DNA from 2 places in the Halomonas sp. LS-001 genome. Region 2 is predicted to be linked to the other one. Evidence: predicted binding sites of a transcription regulator. Region 2 holds the regulator's gene; the other holds the start of a gene.
What was found. Region 2 encodes sigma-54, which starts transcription at its own class of promoters, with help from an activator protein. Its sites were predicted from a motif close to TGGCACNNNNNTTGCTNT; they were not measured.
Positions count from the first base shown of each region.

Region 1: the regulator sigma-54 is predicted to act here: its motif matches at 7,444-7,461, upstream of glnL (nitrogen regulation protein NR(II)).

Region 1 is NZ_CM129816.1:3,359,395-3,368,033, forward strand. It holds gene ACU6TU_RS14865 (DUF6435 family protein) at 69-236, shown strand; gene ACU6TU_RS14870 (ChaN family lipoprotein) at 245-1,399, shown strand; gene ACU6TU_RS14875 (M1 family metallopeptidase) at 1,409-3,379, shown strand; gene ACU6TU_RS14880 (diguanylate cyclase) at 3,382-4,623, opposite strand; gene ntrC (nitrogen regulation protein NR(I)) at 4,844-6,274, opposite strand; gene glnL (nitrogen regulation protein NR(II)) at 6,354-7,409, opposite strand; gene ACU6TU_RS14895 (DUF4124 domain-containing protein) at 7,566-8,084, opposite strand; gene glnA (glutamate--ammonia ligase) at 8,212-8,639, opposite strand, start outside.
Region 2 is NZ_CM129816.1:1,336,359-1,344,997, reverse strand. It holds gene lptC (LPS export ABC transporter periplasmic protein LptC) at 1-371, shown strand, start outside; gene lptA (lipopolysaccharide transport periplasmic protein LptA) at 383-892, shown strand; gene lptB (LPS export ABC transporter ATP-binding protein) at 903-1,670, shown strand; gene ACU6TU_RS05940 (RNA polymerase factor sigma-54) at 1,793-3,214, shown strand; gene hpf (ribosome hibernation-promoting factor, HPF/YfiA family) at 3,319-3,627, shown strand; gene ACU6TU_RS05930 (PTS sugar transporter subunit IIA) at 3,632-4,099, shown strand; gene rapZ (RNase adapter RapZ) at 4,160-5,068, shown strand; gene ACU6TU_RS05920 (HPr family phosphocarrier protein) at 5,105-5,374, shown strand; gene pmbA (metalloprotease PmbA) at 5,431-6,771, opposite strand; gene yjgA (ribosome biogenesis factor YjgA) at 6,869-7,390, shown strand; gene tldD (metalloprotease TldD) at 7,475-8,639, opposite strand, start outside.

The DNA of each region.
Region 1 (8,639 bases), 1.8 Mb from region 2:
CGACAATAATGTTAGACATGAGCAAACAAAACCTCTACAAATAGTGTACACATGATAGGAGGTGTTTTATGTTCGGTTTATTCAAGAAAGACCCGGTCAAGAAGTTGCAGAAGGACTACGAAAAGAAACTCGAAGAAGCGATGCTGGCTTCGCGTAATGGTGATATGCGTGCCAACGCCACCCTGACCGAAGAAGCCAATGCGTTACTGGCCGAAATTAACAAATTGAAATCCTGAGATTCGCCATGCTCTGCTTCCACCGACGCCACTGTACTGCCCTGCTGTTTTGCGTGATAAGCGTCACCGCAACGCCTGCCACCCTGGCGGATGACAGCGCTCAATGCGCACGCGCTGGCCAGTGGTGGCAAGCGAATTCTCCGGTGGCGGCTCCTTATCTGCTTGAACAGGCTGCAGAGCATGATGTGGTGCTGATGGGCGAATACCATGACCGGGTCAGCCACCACCGTTGGCAACTGCACACCCTGGCAGGCCTTGCCGCGCATCGTGATGATATGGTTATCGGGCTGGAAATGCTCCCGCGTGAAGCCCAACCCGCGCTGGATGCCTGGGTGGCGGGTGAGCTGTCTGAAGGCGAGTTTCTGCAACAAAGCCAGTGGCACGACGCCTGGGGATTCGACCCTGAACTGTATCTGCCTATTCTGCACTTTGCCCGCATGCAGCAAATACCGCTGTTGGCACTCAACATTCAGCCCTCCCTTCGCCGCCAGCTGGCCACACAAGGGTTCGACGCCATTCCCGCCGAAGAGCGCTATGGCATTCCCGCCCCGACCATGGCCAGTGACGCCTATCAGCAGCGCCTGCGGGAAACGTTTCAGCACCATGCCATGGGGGCCGATGATGCCGCCTTTGAAACCTTCCTGAACGCCCAGCTGGCCTGGGATGTGGCCATGGCAGACGGCCTGGCAGATGCCGCAGCCGACGGCACCCTGGCCGTCGGGCTGATGGGCGTTGGTCACCTGGCCTATGGCGACGGCGTGCCCTACCAGCTTGCCGCCATGGGCGTGACCAACACCATGACAATGGTGCCGATGACCCTTGACGAAGGCTGCGAGCCACCCGACGAAAGCGTTGCCGAAGGGATTTACCTGCTGGCCGAGGAAGAAGGCATTCAGACACCGCCACCACGGCTTGGCGTTCAGATTGAAGCTCACCCCGACGGCGTTCTTATCGTCGCCGTGGCAGAGGGTTCACTGGCCACCAGGGCAGGCTTGCAGGAAGGCGATGTGGTCGCTCAAGCCGCTGGCCTTGTGACCCGGCAACCCGCTGAGTTAATTGCGATCATCAACCGCCAGGTGCCAGGCACCTTGCTGCCGCTGGACATTCTGCGCAGTGGCAAATCTCAGGAAATACTGGTGCGTTTTCCGACTACTGACCGTTGAGGTGACGGAATGAGGCTGTTGGCTCTGCTGTGCGGCTTGGGTTTATGGGTGAGTACGGCGCTAGCGCTCGAGCCTGAAAATGGCCTCGAAAAATCCATCGAGGTGACCTTGCACCCCGAACAGCGCCTGATCACCGGGACCATGAGGCTGAACCTGCCTGATGACATCGCCCGTGCGCCGTTAGCCTTCACGCTTGCCCCCGGCCTCACGCTTAAGCAGGTCAAGCAGGAAGACGCATTGCTTGACTGGGAAGAGACTCAACCAAGCCACTACCGCTTGAGCGCTCCGGATACGCCAAGCGCTTTAACCTTGAGCTGGGAAGGACAGCTGGCTTCAAGGTTGCCGGGCGGAGGCTACTGGTCTGCAGATAACCTCTGGCTCCCCGCCCAGCTGGACTGGTACCCACAAATTGATGACCCAGCCCCTTATGTGGCAAACGTCAGCATTACAACACCTGAGCGCATGGAAAGCGTGGTGAGCGGCAACTGGCAGGAGACCACGACTCAGGGCGAGAAACGTCAGACCCGTTTTGCTCACCCTGAAGCGCGCCAGCTGTCACTGGCGGCTGGTAACTGGCAAGCCAGCACCCGCGAGGCTCAAGGCGTCACGCTGCGCACCCTGTTTCCGAAGGCACTTAGCGCGTCTTTCGCCACGACCTATCTGGATGCCACCGTGCGCGCCCTTCAGGTGTTTCAGCAACGTCTGGGGGCATATCCTTATTCAAGTTTCACCATTGCCGCTTCAGCACGCCCCATCGGCTTTGCCTTTGCTGGCTTTACCTTACTGGGTGAGCAGGTGATTGCGCTGCCGTTTATCCCGCATACGTCGCTTCCCCACGAACTGATGCACGGCTGGTGGGGCACGGCTGTTCAGGCCGCGCCCGGCCAGGGTAACTGGAGTGAGGCCCTGACGACCTACCTCGCTGACTACACCATGGAAGCACTTTCAGGTGAAGCGCACGCCCTGCGCCAACGCTGGCTGACCGACCTTAACGCCCTGCCTGATGTCAGCCACCTGGCCTTGAGTGAGTTTGGTTACCAGCGCCAACCCCAGGACCGCCTGATCGGCTATCAACATGGCGCCATGCTGTTTTACATGCTTGAGCAGCAAATCGGTACGCAGGACTTTAACGCTGGGCTGAGGAAGCTGATCGAGCGGCACCGTTACGGGCAAGCTGACTGGAACGACCTGCAAAGCGCTTTTGAAGCTTCATCCGGCCAGGCGTTGGACGATTTTTTTCACGCCTGGGTAGAACAGCCCGGACGCCCCAGAGTGACCCTTGACGAAGTCCAGCTGGGAGAAAATGACGGCAGATTCAACCTTTCAATTACCCTTGGCCAACACAGCCATCAACATCACGAAGAGAGCCGCCCTCCTGAAACGCTGACCTGGCCGCTGCGTATCCCGGTAGACATCCATTACCAAGACGGCCAAACGGAACGCCATTGGCTAAGTCTTGAAGGTCGCTCTCATACCTTTACGCTCACCGTGACTCAGCGCCCTGAGCAGCTATATGTCGACCCGAACTATCAGGTTCTGCGCCAGTTGCCCAATGCACCCGCCACTCTGCGCGATCTGACCCTTGACCCTGACACCCGTTGGCTACGCCTGGGTGAGCACAGTGAACTGCCCCTTCCCCAAGAGGCCACTGCGCTATCCAGCCCGCCGGATGACATCACATCAACACCGCTTTGGGTTATTGGCACGCCGGATGACATTGATCAGTGGTGGGACGATCACCCCCTGGACGCCCCCGCCCGATTGCCGACAAGTGAACCCGCCCAGAGCTCGGCGAGCCGACTCTGGCGTCAACCCGGCACCCAGCTGGGCATCATCAGCGCGGCAACGCCCGAAGATGCCATGCGCCTGATGCGGGGCCTGCGTCACTGGGGTAGCGCCAGCTATGTGGTGCTTACCCAGGACGGCACCCAGCGCGGCAACTGGAAGACAGCGCCTGACTTGCGCCACACCTTTGACTAGGCCTAAGCACCACTCACGACACAATTACGCCCGCTTTCCTTGGCACGGTACAGCCGTTCATCGGCCCGCCTCAGGGTCTGTTCGCTTTGTTGCGACGATTCAGGGCAGGCCACACCAATGCTGGTCGTAATCGGCACCCGGTTGCCGTCGTGATCAAACAGGGTGGCGTGTTCGATGGCATCGCGTATCCGCTCGGCAATAACCGCCGCATCGGTGGCACTGATGTCCAGCAGCACCACCACAAACTCTTCACCGCCATAGCGGGCCACGAAATCCCCCGAGCGAACCTGCAGCGCCATCAGGCGGGCAAATTCACGCAGGACTTTATCGCCGACGGAGTGGCCATAGGTATCGTTGACGCGTTTGAAGTGATCGATATCCATCATCAATAACGCATAAGGAATTGACTCGCCACTGCGGGCTTCTTCTCGCTCAATGTCTGCCAGCCTGAGTTCCAGCGCTCCCCGGTTGAGTAGCCCGGTGAGAGGGTCGTGGGTTGCCTGGCGATAAAGCCGCAACAACAGGCTCAGCTGGAAGTGATTGGCCGTCAGTGTCACCGCCATCAGCGAGGTCATTAGCCATTGAGCCTCAAGCCCGGCAGGCGTCATCCAGCTGCCACTCACCTGCTGGGCAAACACCAGCAGCGCTTGCAGCAGCAAACCGGCCACTAACGATTCCACCAGCGTAAAAGGAAAGACACTCAACACCGCCACCAGCAAAAACGGGATAAAACCATACCCAGCCAGCACCGTGTTATTGCCTTCAAGAATACTGTCTTCAAGAACGCTGCTTTCAAGAACGTTGGCTTCAAGAACACTGGCTTCAGGAACGCTGGCTTCAGGAACAATGCTCAGTATCAGCACATAAAACAGGGCAGGCATGGCCAGCAAAGCGCCAGCACTGAAGCGAATGCGGCGGATATTGTCTTCGTTGCACCAGGCCCACCACACCACCACGGCAAAGCCGAGCATCATCACACAACGGCCCATCAGGGTTGTCACCCACAAGGCATCGGGCAGCATCCAGCGATCCACCAGCAGCCACACCGGCGACATCACCAAAAAAATGACCCCCATCGCTATCACGCGGCTGCGCATGTAATACGCATGGGCGAAGACAAAATCACGGCTGTGATAACGGTTGGTCAGCGTGTCTCTTAGCGAGCTATAGGTACTGGCCACCCAGGAGGAGTCAGCCGGTTTGGCTAATCCCGACTCACGGCGGCGCTCATGGCGCGTCGGCATGATAATGTGGCCCTTAAAAGGATTATTGTTAGTTAATAATTTAGAAAGGCCGTTTACGCTACTCCGCTTTTACGTCATACGCTATGACGCAGGTCATAGAAAAGAGAGAAACGCGGGTGATAAAGCCAACTAAAATCACCCACGTCAGGACTGACTTTCCAGTACCAGCCTTCCAGAACTGACTTTCTGGTACTGACTTTCTGGTACTGGCTGGCCAGGGCTAACCGTCATCTGCCAGCGCAGGCAACAAGGTTTTGAGTTTGCGCGTCAGTGTATTGCGCCCCCACCCCAGCAGTTCGGCCGCTTCGCCTTTACGCCCGCCGGTATGCTTGAGCGCGGTTTCGATCAGAATCCGCTCAAAGTCGGGCACGGCCTCTTCCAGCAGGTGAGTATGCCCTTCTGCCAGCGCCTGATCCGCCCAGCTGCGAAACGCACTGCGCCAGTCACCGCTCAGCGCACCCTCCAGGTTGCTTTCTGCACGCAATTCCGGCGGCAGGTCTTCGACCAGAATTTCCCGCCCGGACGCCATCACCGTCAGCCAGCGGCAGATATTTTCCAGCTGGCGCACATTTCCCGGCCAGGCAAGATGCGTCAGATGGGTTTCCGATTCCGGCGTTAATACCTTGATATCGGTCGCCAGCTCCTTGGCCGCCTCGGCCAGAAAATGGCGGGTCAGGCGGGGGATGTCCTCACGCCGCTCCGATAGACGCGGCAAGTGGATGCGAATGACGTTGAGACGATGGAACAAATCTTCGCGAAAGCGCCCTTCATCGACCAGTGACTCGAGGTTCTGGTGGGTGGCTGCAATAATCCGCACATTGACCTTCACCGGGGTATGCCCGCCCACGCGGTAGAACTCACCATCCGCTAACACGCGCAGAAGCCGCGTCTGGGTTTCGGCGGGCATATCGCCAATCTCATCCAGAAACAGGGTGCCACCGTTGGCCTGCTCAAAACGCCCCTGACGCTGGGAAGTGGCCCCGGTAAAGGCACCTTTTTCATGCCCAAACAGTTCCGACTCAATCAGATCTCGCGGAATCGCCGCCATGTTCAAGGCAATGAACGGCTTTCCCGAACGCGGGCTATGTTGGTGCAGCGCCTGCGCTACCCGCTCTTTACCAGTGCCGGACTCACCATTGATCAACACAGTAATGTGCGAATGCGACAAGCGCCCGATGGCGCGAAACACCTCTTGCATGGCCGGTGCTTCACCGATAATTTCCGCATTCAAGCCTTCCGGTACGCTGACTGGCCGCTGACGCTCCCGCGCATGGGCAACGGCCCGACGCACCAGCGCCAGCGCTTCATCAACATCAAAGGGTTTGGGCAGGTACTCAAAGGCGCCCCCCTGGTAAGACGCCACCGCGCTATCAAGATCGGAATGTGCCGTCATGACAATCACCGGTAAATCCGGGTGCGCCTCACGAATTCTTGCCATCAGGTCCAGCCCGCCAATACCCGGCATGCGGATGTCCGTCACCAACACATCGGGTGGTTCGGCAATCAGGCGTTCCAGCACCGTGTCGGCACGCTCAATACACTCCACCTCAAGGTCGGGCTGCGCCAGAGCACGCTCCAACACCCAGCGAATGGCGCGGTCGTCGTCCACAATCACCACACGAGCAACATCGGTCGAGTGAACTTCAGTCATGGTGCTTCTCCGGTGAAATCAACAAACAAATCTAAAAATGAATCTATAAACAAAGCTACAAGCGAATCCTTAAGCACCGTCATGGACAAACGGCGTCATTCACAAAAAGAGGAATCAGCAAACGAAACTCGGTGCGCCCCGGCCGTGAATCGCACTCGATGAGCCCTTGATGCTGATGGAGAATCGACTGCGCAATTGAAAGCCCCAGCCCGCTACCTTCCGCCCGCCCGGAGACCATCGGAAAGAACAGCGTTTCCTGCAGCGTCTCGGGAATGCCCGGGCCGTTATCGATAATCCCGACATCACACACCAGCCGATGACGCTCAGCCCCCAGCGTAAACTGGCGCCGCGCCCGAGTGCGCAGCACCAGTTCAGGGTTCTGTGTCTGGGCATCCGTCATCGCCTGTACCGCATTACGTGCCACGTTGAGAATGGCCTGAATCATCTGGGCTTCATCGCCGCAAAGGTCAGGCAGGCTGGGGTCATAGTCGCGCTCAATGCGTACCTCAGGGTGCTCGGCGATCAGTAGCGCACGCACCCGCTCCAGCACTTTATGAATACTGACCGGCTCATGCTTGACGATACGGTTCGGCCCAAGCATGGAATCCACCAGGTCGCGCAAGCGATCCACCTCTTCAACAATGATATGGGTGAACTCCTTGAGCGCCGGGTCCGCCAGATCACGCTCAAGCAACTGAGCCGCGCCGCGAATACCGCCCAGCGGGTTTTTGACTTCGTGAGCCAGGCCACGTGCCAGCACCTTGATGGTCTCCTGGCGCGTGGTCAGCGCTTCCTCGCGGGAAATCTGCATCAAGCGGTCGCGAGGCTCAATTTCCAGCAGCAGCTCATTGGCCGATAACGGCGTGACCGTATAATCCACCGTCAGCGACTCGCCGTTAACCGGCGTAATCCGCGCTTCCCGCTGCGTATAGGGATGAAACGCATCGCGCGCCTTTATCAATACGCCCTCGATTCCCTCCTCGCCGCCCAGAAAGCCATCCAGCCGCGCCCCCAATACTCGGCTGACGCTGACGGCCAGCAAGGCTTCTGCCGCCGGATTCATCCATCGCACCTTCAGCTCGCCGTCAAGCAGCAGGACGGCTGTCGTGAGGTGTTCAAGCAAGCGCTGATACATATCCCTTCCTGTGATCGAATGGCATGATGTTGGGGCTGCAAAAAACGCGCCAACATGGCGCTGGCAGCAAACACGGCAGCGCATCAGGCTAAGCAAAACGCCTTCATGCACTGCCAGAACCGGTGATAGCGCCGCGAACAGCCTCTTAAAGCACCATTATGGTGCAACATGAATGCGCACGCTTGATGTTTGATGGCGCACCCGCCCCTGGGCATCGAGTAACTCTGCCTGCAACTGATGCACGCCCGCCGGAAGGTTAGCCAGCCAGAACGCATCACTGTGCAACGCGGTCTGGCTGACCTCACCATTAAGGCGCAAACGCATCTGATGGTCCTCACGCAAGGCAGGGCTGACGGCCACTTCCACCTGAGTGGTTGTGTCCACACGGGCCTCAGGCCGAGGGTAAGCAATCTCAAACCGGTCATACGGCATGAAGGGCTGCCCCGGCGAACTGGGGCGGGCGCTGGGACGGGTACGGGAAGACGCCGCCGGTGACGCGGAAACACTCTGTAGCGGCGCCAGCTCAACCGCTTCTCCGCCCTGATCGGGGTTATCGGTGAAGGTGACACGTCCCTGTTCATCCACCACGCGATACACGGTCTGCGCGGCCAGCGGTGTGGCCAACCACAGCATCAACGCCAACATGGCGACTCTCGGCCAGATTCTGAATGCCATCCCCTGCCCCCTTTAAGCAAAAAACCCCGCCGAAGCGGGGTTTTACTCACATCACCTCTGGAGTGATGGTAGCAGCTGATAAGGTGCTGCTCATCTATCAGCTTAAAGCGCTATGTCTGTTAAGAACTTAGCAGCTGTAGTACATATCAAACTCGATCGGGTGAGTTGCCATGCGCAGACGCTCAACTTCTTCCATCTTGAGTTCGATGAAGGCATCGATCATGTCGTCAGTGAACACGCCACCTTCGGTCAGGAAGGCGCGGTCAGCGTCAAGCGCTTCCAGTGCCTGATCCAGGCTATGAGCCACGGTCGGTACGGCCTTGCCTTCTTCCGGCGGCAGGTCATACAGGTTCTTGTCCATGGCATCGCCAGGGTGGATCTTGTTCTTGATACCGTCGATACCAGCCATCAGCATTGCTGAGAAGCACAGGTACGGGTTAGCGGTCGGGTCAGGGAAACGCAGTTCCACACGCTTGCCTTTCGGGCTTGCAGTGTACGGAATACGGATAGACGCCGAACGGTTACGTGCGCTGTAGGCCAGCATAACCGGCGCTT
Region 2 (8,639 bases):
CGGCAGAGCAACTAACGCACACGCCACAGCACAACATGACCCAGCTGACATCGCCTTACGCGTTATTGCTGGATGACCAGCAACGCGAATGGCATGCCCAGGCGCAGCATGGTCAAATCGACAGCCAAGGAGCACGACTCACCTTGAGCGGAGAGGTGCGCCTGCGAGAACCGCAGGAAACCTGGCAGCTAAGTACTGAACAACTTAGCTACATAAGCGCCGAGACCCATGCGTTCAGCGATGTTCCCGTACTATTCGAACAACCACCGCAATCCGTTCAGGCCCAACGCATGGACTTATGGCTCAATAAAGACCTCTTGCAGCTAAGCGGCGGCGTACACGGCAACCACCCTACCGAGAATGCCCCGTAAAAGGAGTCACCATGAATATTACCGGTTTGATGTATCGTGTATTTTTCAGTCTGCTGCTTAGCATCGCAAGCTTTCAGACATTGCACGCAGCCCCTGGGGACCCTGTTGAAGTAGAGGCTGATCAACTCGACATTGACCAGAATGCCGGCACAGCGGTTTACAGTGGAGATGTCCGCATTCGCCAGGGAGACCTCCACCTTAACGGCGCTCGGGTAGAAATTGTGCGCAATGCCAACGGCGAATTATCCCGTGCGGTAGCGCTTGGCGATCGTGCTTATATCCGCAACCGCTTTGAGGGTCAGGAAGATATTACCGAAGGTCACGCCCAACGCATCATCTACCATGTTGCCGAGCGGCGCGTAGAGCTGGTCAATCAAGCCGAGCTTAGTCAGGGTGGCGACCGTTTCACAGGTGGCCGACTGGAATACTTCATTGACCGTGGCATTGTTCAGGCACGCTCTGATGTCGAGGGCGCTGAGAACCAGCGCATTCGCATGACACTTCAACCTGAACAGCAATAGGAGCCTGCCGGTGTCTTTTGATGATGTAACAGCGTCAGTGCCCGCCCGTGAAGGTAAAACACTCTCAGCACGGCACTTAGCCAAAAGCTACAAACGTCGCCGGGTGGTCAAGGATATTAATCTGGACATTGCCCAAGGCAGCATTGTTGGCCTTCTCGGGCCTAATGGCGCGGGCAAGACCACGTCGTTTTATATGATTGTCGGTTTGGTAAAAGCCGATGCAGGCAAAGTGTATATAGATGATCTCGACCTGACCCGTGCGCCCATGCATGAACGGGCTATTGCCGGGATTGGCTATCTTCCGCAGGAAGCCTCGATCTTTCGCAAGCTGAGCGTTCGCGACAATATCATGGCCATTCTGGAAACCCGTAAAGGACTCTCGCGCACCGAACGCAAAAGCGTTCTGGAGCAGTTGCTGGAAGATTTCCACATCACACACATCCGCGACAATATTGGCATGAGCTTATCGGGTGGGGAGCGACGCAGGGTGGAAATTGCCCGCTCACTGGCGACTGATCCGCATTTCATTTTACTCGATGAGCCTTTTGCAGGTGTCGATCCGATATCCGTGGGTGATATCAAGACCATCATTCGTGCTCTCAAAGCACGCAATATTGGCGTACTGATTACCGACCACAACGTCAGGGAAACCCTCGATATCTGTGATACGGCTTACATTGTTGGCGATGGCCACATTATTGCCAGCGGCTCCCCGGATACGATTCTTGATAACCAGCAGGTCCGTGATATTTATCTGGGCGAAGACTTCAAGCTCTGATTTTATCCGGCCACCTCCCCTGTCTGTTGCCAGCTTTTTTATTGATGGCATGCTTATTGCTACTTGCGCTTGGCAGCGGCTGCTTTTAGGGTAAGGTTTTACATGCCACGGGTGGTTCACGAATGGCCATGAAAGCGTCCCTTCAACTGCGTCTTGGCACTCAACTGACGATGACGCCTCAGTTGCAACAGGCGATTGCGCTACTGCAACTGTCGACGCTGGATCTACGTCAGGAAATCCAGAACGCACTTGATAACAATCCCCTGCTGGAGCAGGAAGAAGAGTTTGGCGAGCAAGCCGTCAAGGAGGCAAAGGAAGCCGACTGGTCGGATGATATTCCGACCGAACTCTCTGTCGACAGTGACTGGTCGGACACCTATCAGGATGTTGCTCATTCCAGTAGCGCCAGCAACACCCATGACGGCGCCGATTTCGAGCGTGACACCACGGTACAGAGCCTGCATGGCCACCTGTTATGGCAGCTGGCCATGACCAACTTCACCGCTCGTGAGCAGCTCATTGCCGAAACCCTGATTGATGCTGTCGATGGCAACGGTTATTTATCACTGTCATTGAATGAGGTTCGCGAAAGCCTTCTGGCCACCGCCCATGAAGGCATTCATCAACGTGATATCGAAAATGTACTGCTGCGCCTTCAACAGTTTGAACCCACTGGCGTATTTGCCCGCGACCTGCGTGAATGCCTGATGCTTCAGCTGGCAGCATTACCGGATGACACCCCGTTGATTGTGCCAGCCAAGCGGCTGGTTCGGCAGTTTCTGGAAGTGCTTGGCAAAGATGACAGTCGCACATTAAAGCGGCGGTTAAACCTGGATGATGAACAGCTCGGCGCCGTCATTCATCTGATACGTAGCCTTGACCCACGCCCTGGAAGCACCTTTGGTAGCACCGCCAGCGGCTATGTCATTCCAGACCTCGTCGTACATCACGACAAGCAAGGCTGGCATCTGACCCTTAATCCTGAGGCAATGCCCAGGCTACGAATCCAGCCAGAATACGCCAGCTTAATTAAACGTGCCGACAAAAGTGATGATAACCAGTTCCTCAAGGATCATCTTCAGGAAGCGCGCTGGCTGATAAAAAGCCTATCCAGCCGCAATGACACCCTGCTTCGCGTCGGCCAGGAAATTATTGTTCGTCAGATCGGTTTTCTCGAACATGGAGAAGAAGCAATGAAACCGCTGATTCTTGCAGATATCGCCAATGCGGTGGATATGCATGAATCCACCATTTCCCGGGTGACCACGCAAAAATTCATTCATACGCCACGCGGTGTGTTTGAGCTTAAATACTTTTTTTCAAGCCACGTCGGCAGTCAGGATGGCGATCATCATTCCAGCACCGCCATTCGTGCACGGATCAAAAAACTGATTCAGGAAGAGCCGCCTCGCAAGCCGCTTTCCGATAGCCGGCTGGTTGCTTTACTCAAGGAAGATGGCATCACGGTTGCTCGCCGTACCGTTGCCAAGTATCGAGAAGCCATGGGAATTCCCTCTTCCAGCGAGCGTCGTCACTTAAGCTGAACCGCCTTAAACCGTTTCTATAAGTGGAAACTGACCTAAAGGGCTTTGCTTAATAAAAAAAAGGGTTACAATCAAAGAACAGTCGACGGAAAGGAGTACGTTCAATGCAAGTCAATATCACTGGACACCATGTAGAACTGACCGATGCCCTGCGCGATTACGTCAACGAGAAACTCGAACGCGTCGAGCGCCACTACGACAACATTACCACTGTTCAGGTTACCCTTTCAGTGGAAAAGGAGCGTCAGCAAGCCGCATGTACCCTACATGCGGCAGGCGCAGACTTGCATGCCGAAGCCACTGATAACGATATGTACGCAGCAATTGATGCGTTGGCAGATAAAATTGATCGTCAGCTGGTAAAACATAAAGAAAAAGCACAAGCGCGCGCCCAAGGCGCTGGTGTCCGGTAATCTAATGACTTTGGAAACCATCTTGCCCCCAGAGCGCGTCCTATATGATGTCCCTGGGGGTAGCAAAAAACGCGTACTGGAATTTTTCAGCACTTTTATTGCTCAGAACACGCCCAGCCTGGACAGCCAAGAAGTTTTTGGACGTCTGATCAGTCGTGAACGGCTGGGTAGCACGGGTATCGGCAATGGCGTCGCCATTCCACATGCTCGCAGCCCTCACTGTTCAACACCGATCGGCAGTTTTCTGAAACTGGCTGAAGCCGTTGATTTCGATGCGATTGATGGCGAACCTGTTGATCTCGTGTTTGTGCTTTTAGTCCCCGAAGAAGCTGACGATACGCACTTGGCACTGCTTGGACAGGTTGCAACCATCATGAATGACGTAAGCGTTCGGGTTCAGCTTCGCAAAGCGGGCAGTCAACGAGAATTGCTGGAACTGATCAGCGAAAAAATACGCGATAGCGCCTTCTGATTCTGACGCTTTCAGTACACTCGAAACTTCTTACGAGTGAATCAACGCAAGAGAGACGCTATGCAATTGGTCATAATCAGCGGCCGCTCGGGTTCGGGAAAATCTATTGCTCTGCAAGCGCTTGAAGATCTTGGTTATTATGCCATTGATAATCTGCCCGCTATGCTGCTTGGCTCCCTTGTCGATGAGCTTCGTGATCAAGGGGAACAGTCGCGTCTGGCCGTCAGCATAGATGCCCGCAACCTTCCGGGAGCACTTGAAAAGCTCCCCCGGTTGCTGAAAGAACTTCATCAACGCGATATTCATTTTCAGATTGTCTACCTGACCACCGATGCACGCATTCTGCTTGAGCGCTATTCAGCGACACGCCGCCGGCACCCGCTGACACGGAACAGTGATTTAACACTGGAAGAGGCGATCAGCAAAGAAGAGGAAACGCTGAGTGCGGTTCGTGACATTGCTGACCTGATCATTGATACCTCGCGAATGAGTGCTCACGACCTGCGCAGCCGTATCACCGATCAAGTGGCATTGCATAAAAACGACAAGCTGACCATTACCTTTGAATCTTTCGGCTACAAACGCGGTGTTCCTCTGGACGCCGATCTGGTCTTTGACGTGCGCTGCCTTCCCAACCCTTACTGGGACCCGGCACTCCGCCAATCCACTGGCCGGGATGAAGAGATTCAGGCGTTTTTGAGCTCCTACCCTATTGTTGAAGCCATGGGCGATGATATTCACGCCTGGGTCAGCCGTTGGCTGCCAGCCTATCAAAGCAGTCAACGCAGCTATATGACCATTGCGATTGGCTGTACCGGTGGACAGCATCGTTCGGTATACACCGTAGAACAGTTGGCCAAGCGAATGGCAGCGGATGGCATTGAAACACACATTCGTCACCGTGAGCTTGGACTGACCTTTTCCACCTCAGAACACAAGGTGATGGCAGATAAAACAACGGCCCAATGAATCCGTTATCGACACCGCTTGGAAAAAGGAACCAGGGTGCCTGAAAGAACATTAACATTGACCAATAAACGCGGCTTACATGCACGCGCCGCGACGAAGCTGGTGACTTGCTGCCAGCCTTTCGATGCCTGCATCAAGGTAAGCAAAGGCGCTCAGGTGGCGGATGCCTGTAATATCATGGCACTTTTGATGTTGGCAGCCCCCTGTGGCACAGAATTACAGGTCAGCGCCACAGGAGAAGATGCCCAACAGGCACTTGATGCCATAGAAGCGCTCTTTGACGCGCGTTTTGAAGAGGACGCCTGATACGGCTGTCAGCGTCCTCTCTGTCAATCACTCTCTCTGCCAATCACCAACGGCGGTCAATCACCAGCCACTGTCATTTTGTCGATTAACCAACTGCCCGTGTGAATGCTACCGCGCGTATCCGTATCATCACCGATGGCTACCAGGCCAGCAAACATGCTGTTCAGGTTACCGGCAATCGTAAACTCCTCGACAGGGTACTGCACACGGCCATTTTCCACCCAGAAACCGGCCGCACCGCGTGAATAATCGCCTGTAACACCGTTTACCCCCTGCCCCATCAGTTCAGTCACCCACACACCGCGATCCATTTCCTTGAGCATGGCCTCAAATGAACGTGTCGGTGTCGCCAAGCGAAGGTTGCGAGCGCCGCCCGCACTGCCCGTTGTTTGCATCCCCAGACGACGGGCGCTGTAGGAAGACAGCATATAGCTGGCGACTTGGCCGTCCGCAATAAAGCGGTTATTACGTGTTTGTACCCCTTCGGCATCAAAGGGCGAACTGGCCAGCGCACCGACCTCCATCGGACGTTCTTCAAGGCTGAACCAGTCGGGAAACAGTGGCGTTCCAAGACGATCGCATAAAAACGACGCTTCTCTATACAGGGCTCCACCCGCCAGCGCACTCATCAGATGGCCAATCAGACCGCTGGCCAGCATCGGGTCAAACAATACCGGGAAGCTACCTGTCTTTGGCCGCTGCGCCCCCAGGCGACGCAATGTACGACGCGCCGCCTCTTCGCCCACTGCAGCGCCCGACCTGAGCGCGCCAGGGTCACGCGCCGACGTGTAGTCGTAATCGCGTTGCATGCCCTTGTCGTCTTCAGCAATCAACATACAGGAAAGCGAGTGAAGACTGCCTTTCTGGGTGCCCAGAAAACCGTGGCTATTGGCATACACCCTCACGCCTTCACCGGTCGATAATGAGGCACCATCGGACTTGGTGATCCCGGCACAATCAAGGCCTGCGCGCTCACACTCCAACGCAATCGTCGTTGCTTCATCGATACTCAATGACCAGGGATAATGGACGCGCAGATCCGGCAGATCACGCGCCATCAGCTCAGCATCAGCGAGACCCGCAGCAGGGTCTTCTCCTGTGTAACGGGCAATCGATAGCGCTTTTTCCACTGTCGCACGGATCGACTCGCTTCCCGCATCGGTCGATGAGGCACTGCCCTTGCGCTGGCCAACGTAAACCGTAATCGCAATCCCCTGATCACGCGATAACTCGACGGTTTCCACTTCACCTAAGCGCACGCTAACGCCAACCCCTTGATCCACACTGGCGCCAACTTCAGCCGCATCAGCTCCAAGTTCTTTGGCGAGCTGAAGTGCCTGCTCCGCGCGTGAGGTCAGCAGCGTTTGCTGTGCGTTTGCCTCGAATGCCTGTGCCATACTGTCTCCTTTACCTTACCTCGGCGAGCGAGATAACCTGTTATTTCAAAACGGGCTGTTATAATGCCGTCTTTAAAACCCACGTTGTGAATGATCCATGCCAAAAAAACGCCCGCTGCATGATGAAGTTGATGATCAGGAAATGCCGCCTAGCAAATCGCAGCTCAAGCGCGAAATGCACGCTCTTCAGCAACTAGGCGAAACACTCATTGCCATGACACCGGCTGAGCGAAGCCGCTTTCCGCTGTCTGACGACCTTCTCCGTGCCATTGATGAAACCACGCGCATTCGCTCCCATGAGGGGCGCCGCCGCCATATGCAATACGTCGGCAAATTGATGCGCAAAGAAGATCTGGAGGCCATTCAGTCACAGTTTGACGCCATTGAAAATGAGCGCGAACAACGTGACCACGCCTTCCATCGGTTGGAAAAATGGCGTGACCGGCTGATCGATGAAGGCGATGATGCTGTCGACCAGTTCATGAATGACTATCCGGATGCCGACCGCCAGACACTACGTCAATTAGTGCGCAATGCGCGCCGCGAACGCGAGCAATCCAAACCACCGACCAGTGCTCGTAAGCTGTTCAAGCACTTGCGGGATTGTGCAGCGCTTTGACGCGCACCACTTGCCTGAGCCAGACAGTATCGTCAAAGCAGCCCTTATGCAGACGATACTGTTCTTACCTTGCATTAGCGGCCTTCAGGACTGAGTACCACCAACCGTTAGCTCGTCCAGCTTGAGGGTTGGCTGTCCAACCCCCACCGGTACCCCTTGCCCTTCTTTGCCGCACACGCCGATACCCGGATCAATCGCCAGATCATGGCCCACCATCGAAACGCGTCCCATGGCTTCCGGCCCGTTACCAATCAACGTCGCCCCTTTGACGGGGGCCGTAATCTTACCGTCTTCAATCAGGTAAGCCTCACTGGCCGAAAAAACAAATTTTCCTGAGGTGATATCCACCTGCCCACCACCAAAACTGACCGCATAAATACCGCGTTTGACACTTTTAATGATGTCATCAGGGCTTTCCTTGCCCGCCAGCATCACGGTATTGGTCATTCTAGGCATGGGCAAATGGGCAAACGATTCGCGCCGCGCATTTCCGGTAGGCGCCATCCCCATCAAACGTGCATTGAGTTTATCCTGCATATAGCCCGTCAGGATGCCGTCTTCAATCAGCGGGGTGTACTGCCCCGGCGTTCCTTCGTCGTCGACGCTCAATGAGCCACGAGAATCCGACAACGTCGCATCGTCTACCACAGTTACCCCAGCCGAGGCGACAGGCTGGCCAAGCTTACCGGCAAAGGCGGAACTGCCCTTGCGGTTGAAATCCCCTTCCAGCCCATGCCCAACTGCCTCATGCAGCAAAATACCGGGCCAACCTGAGCCAAGAACCACAGGCATCTGTCCTGCGGGCGCATCAATGGCTTCACTATTCACCAGTGCCTGGCGAACGGCCTCTTTGGCGAATCGCTCAGCGACATTTTCATCCCGCAACCGGGCCATGGAGTAACGCCCGCCACCACCGGCGCTGCCTCGCTCCCGACGGCCGTTTTTGCTGACGATGACGCTGACATTGAAGCGCACCAGCGGGCGAATATCAGCGGCTAGCGTGCCATCACTGGCACGCACCAAAACAACCTCGTATGTGCCGGACAAAGAGGCGCTCACTTGACTAACACTAGGATCTGCGGCTCTGGCAATACGGTCAGCCTGCTTGAGCATGGCAACTTTTTCGTCTGCGCTGAGCCCGGACAATGGGTCGACACCAGCATAAAAAGGCGCAGACGTCACAATATTCACCGCCCGGCCTGGCAGACGTTTACCGCTACGCACAATGCCGGCGGCCGTTTTGCCAGTA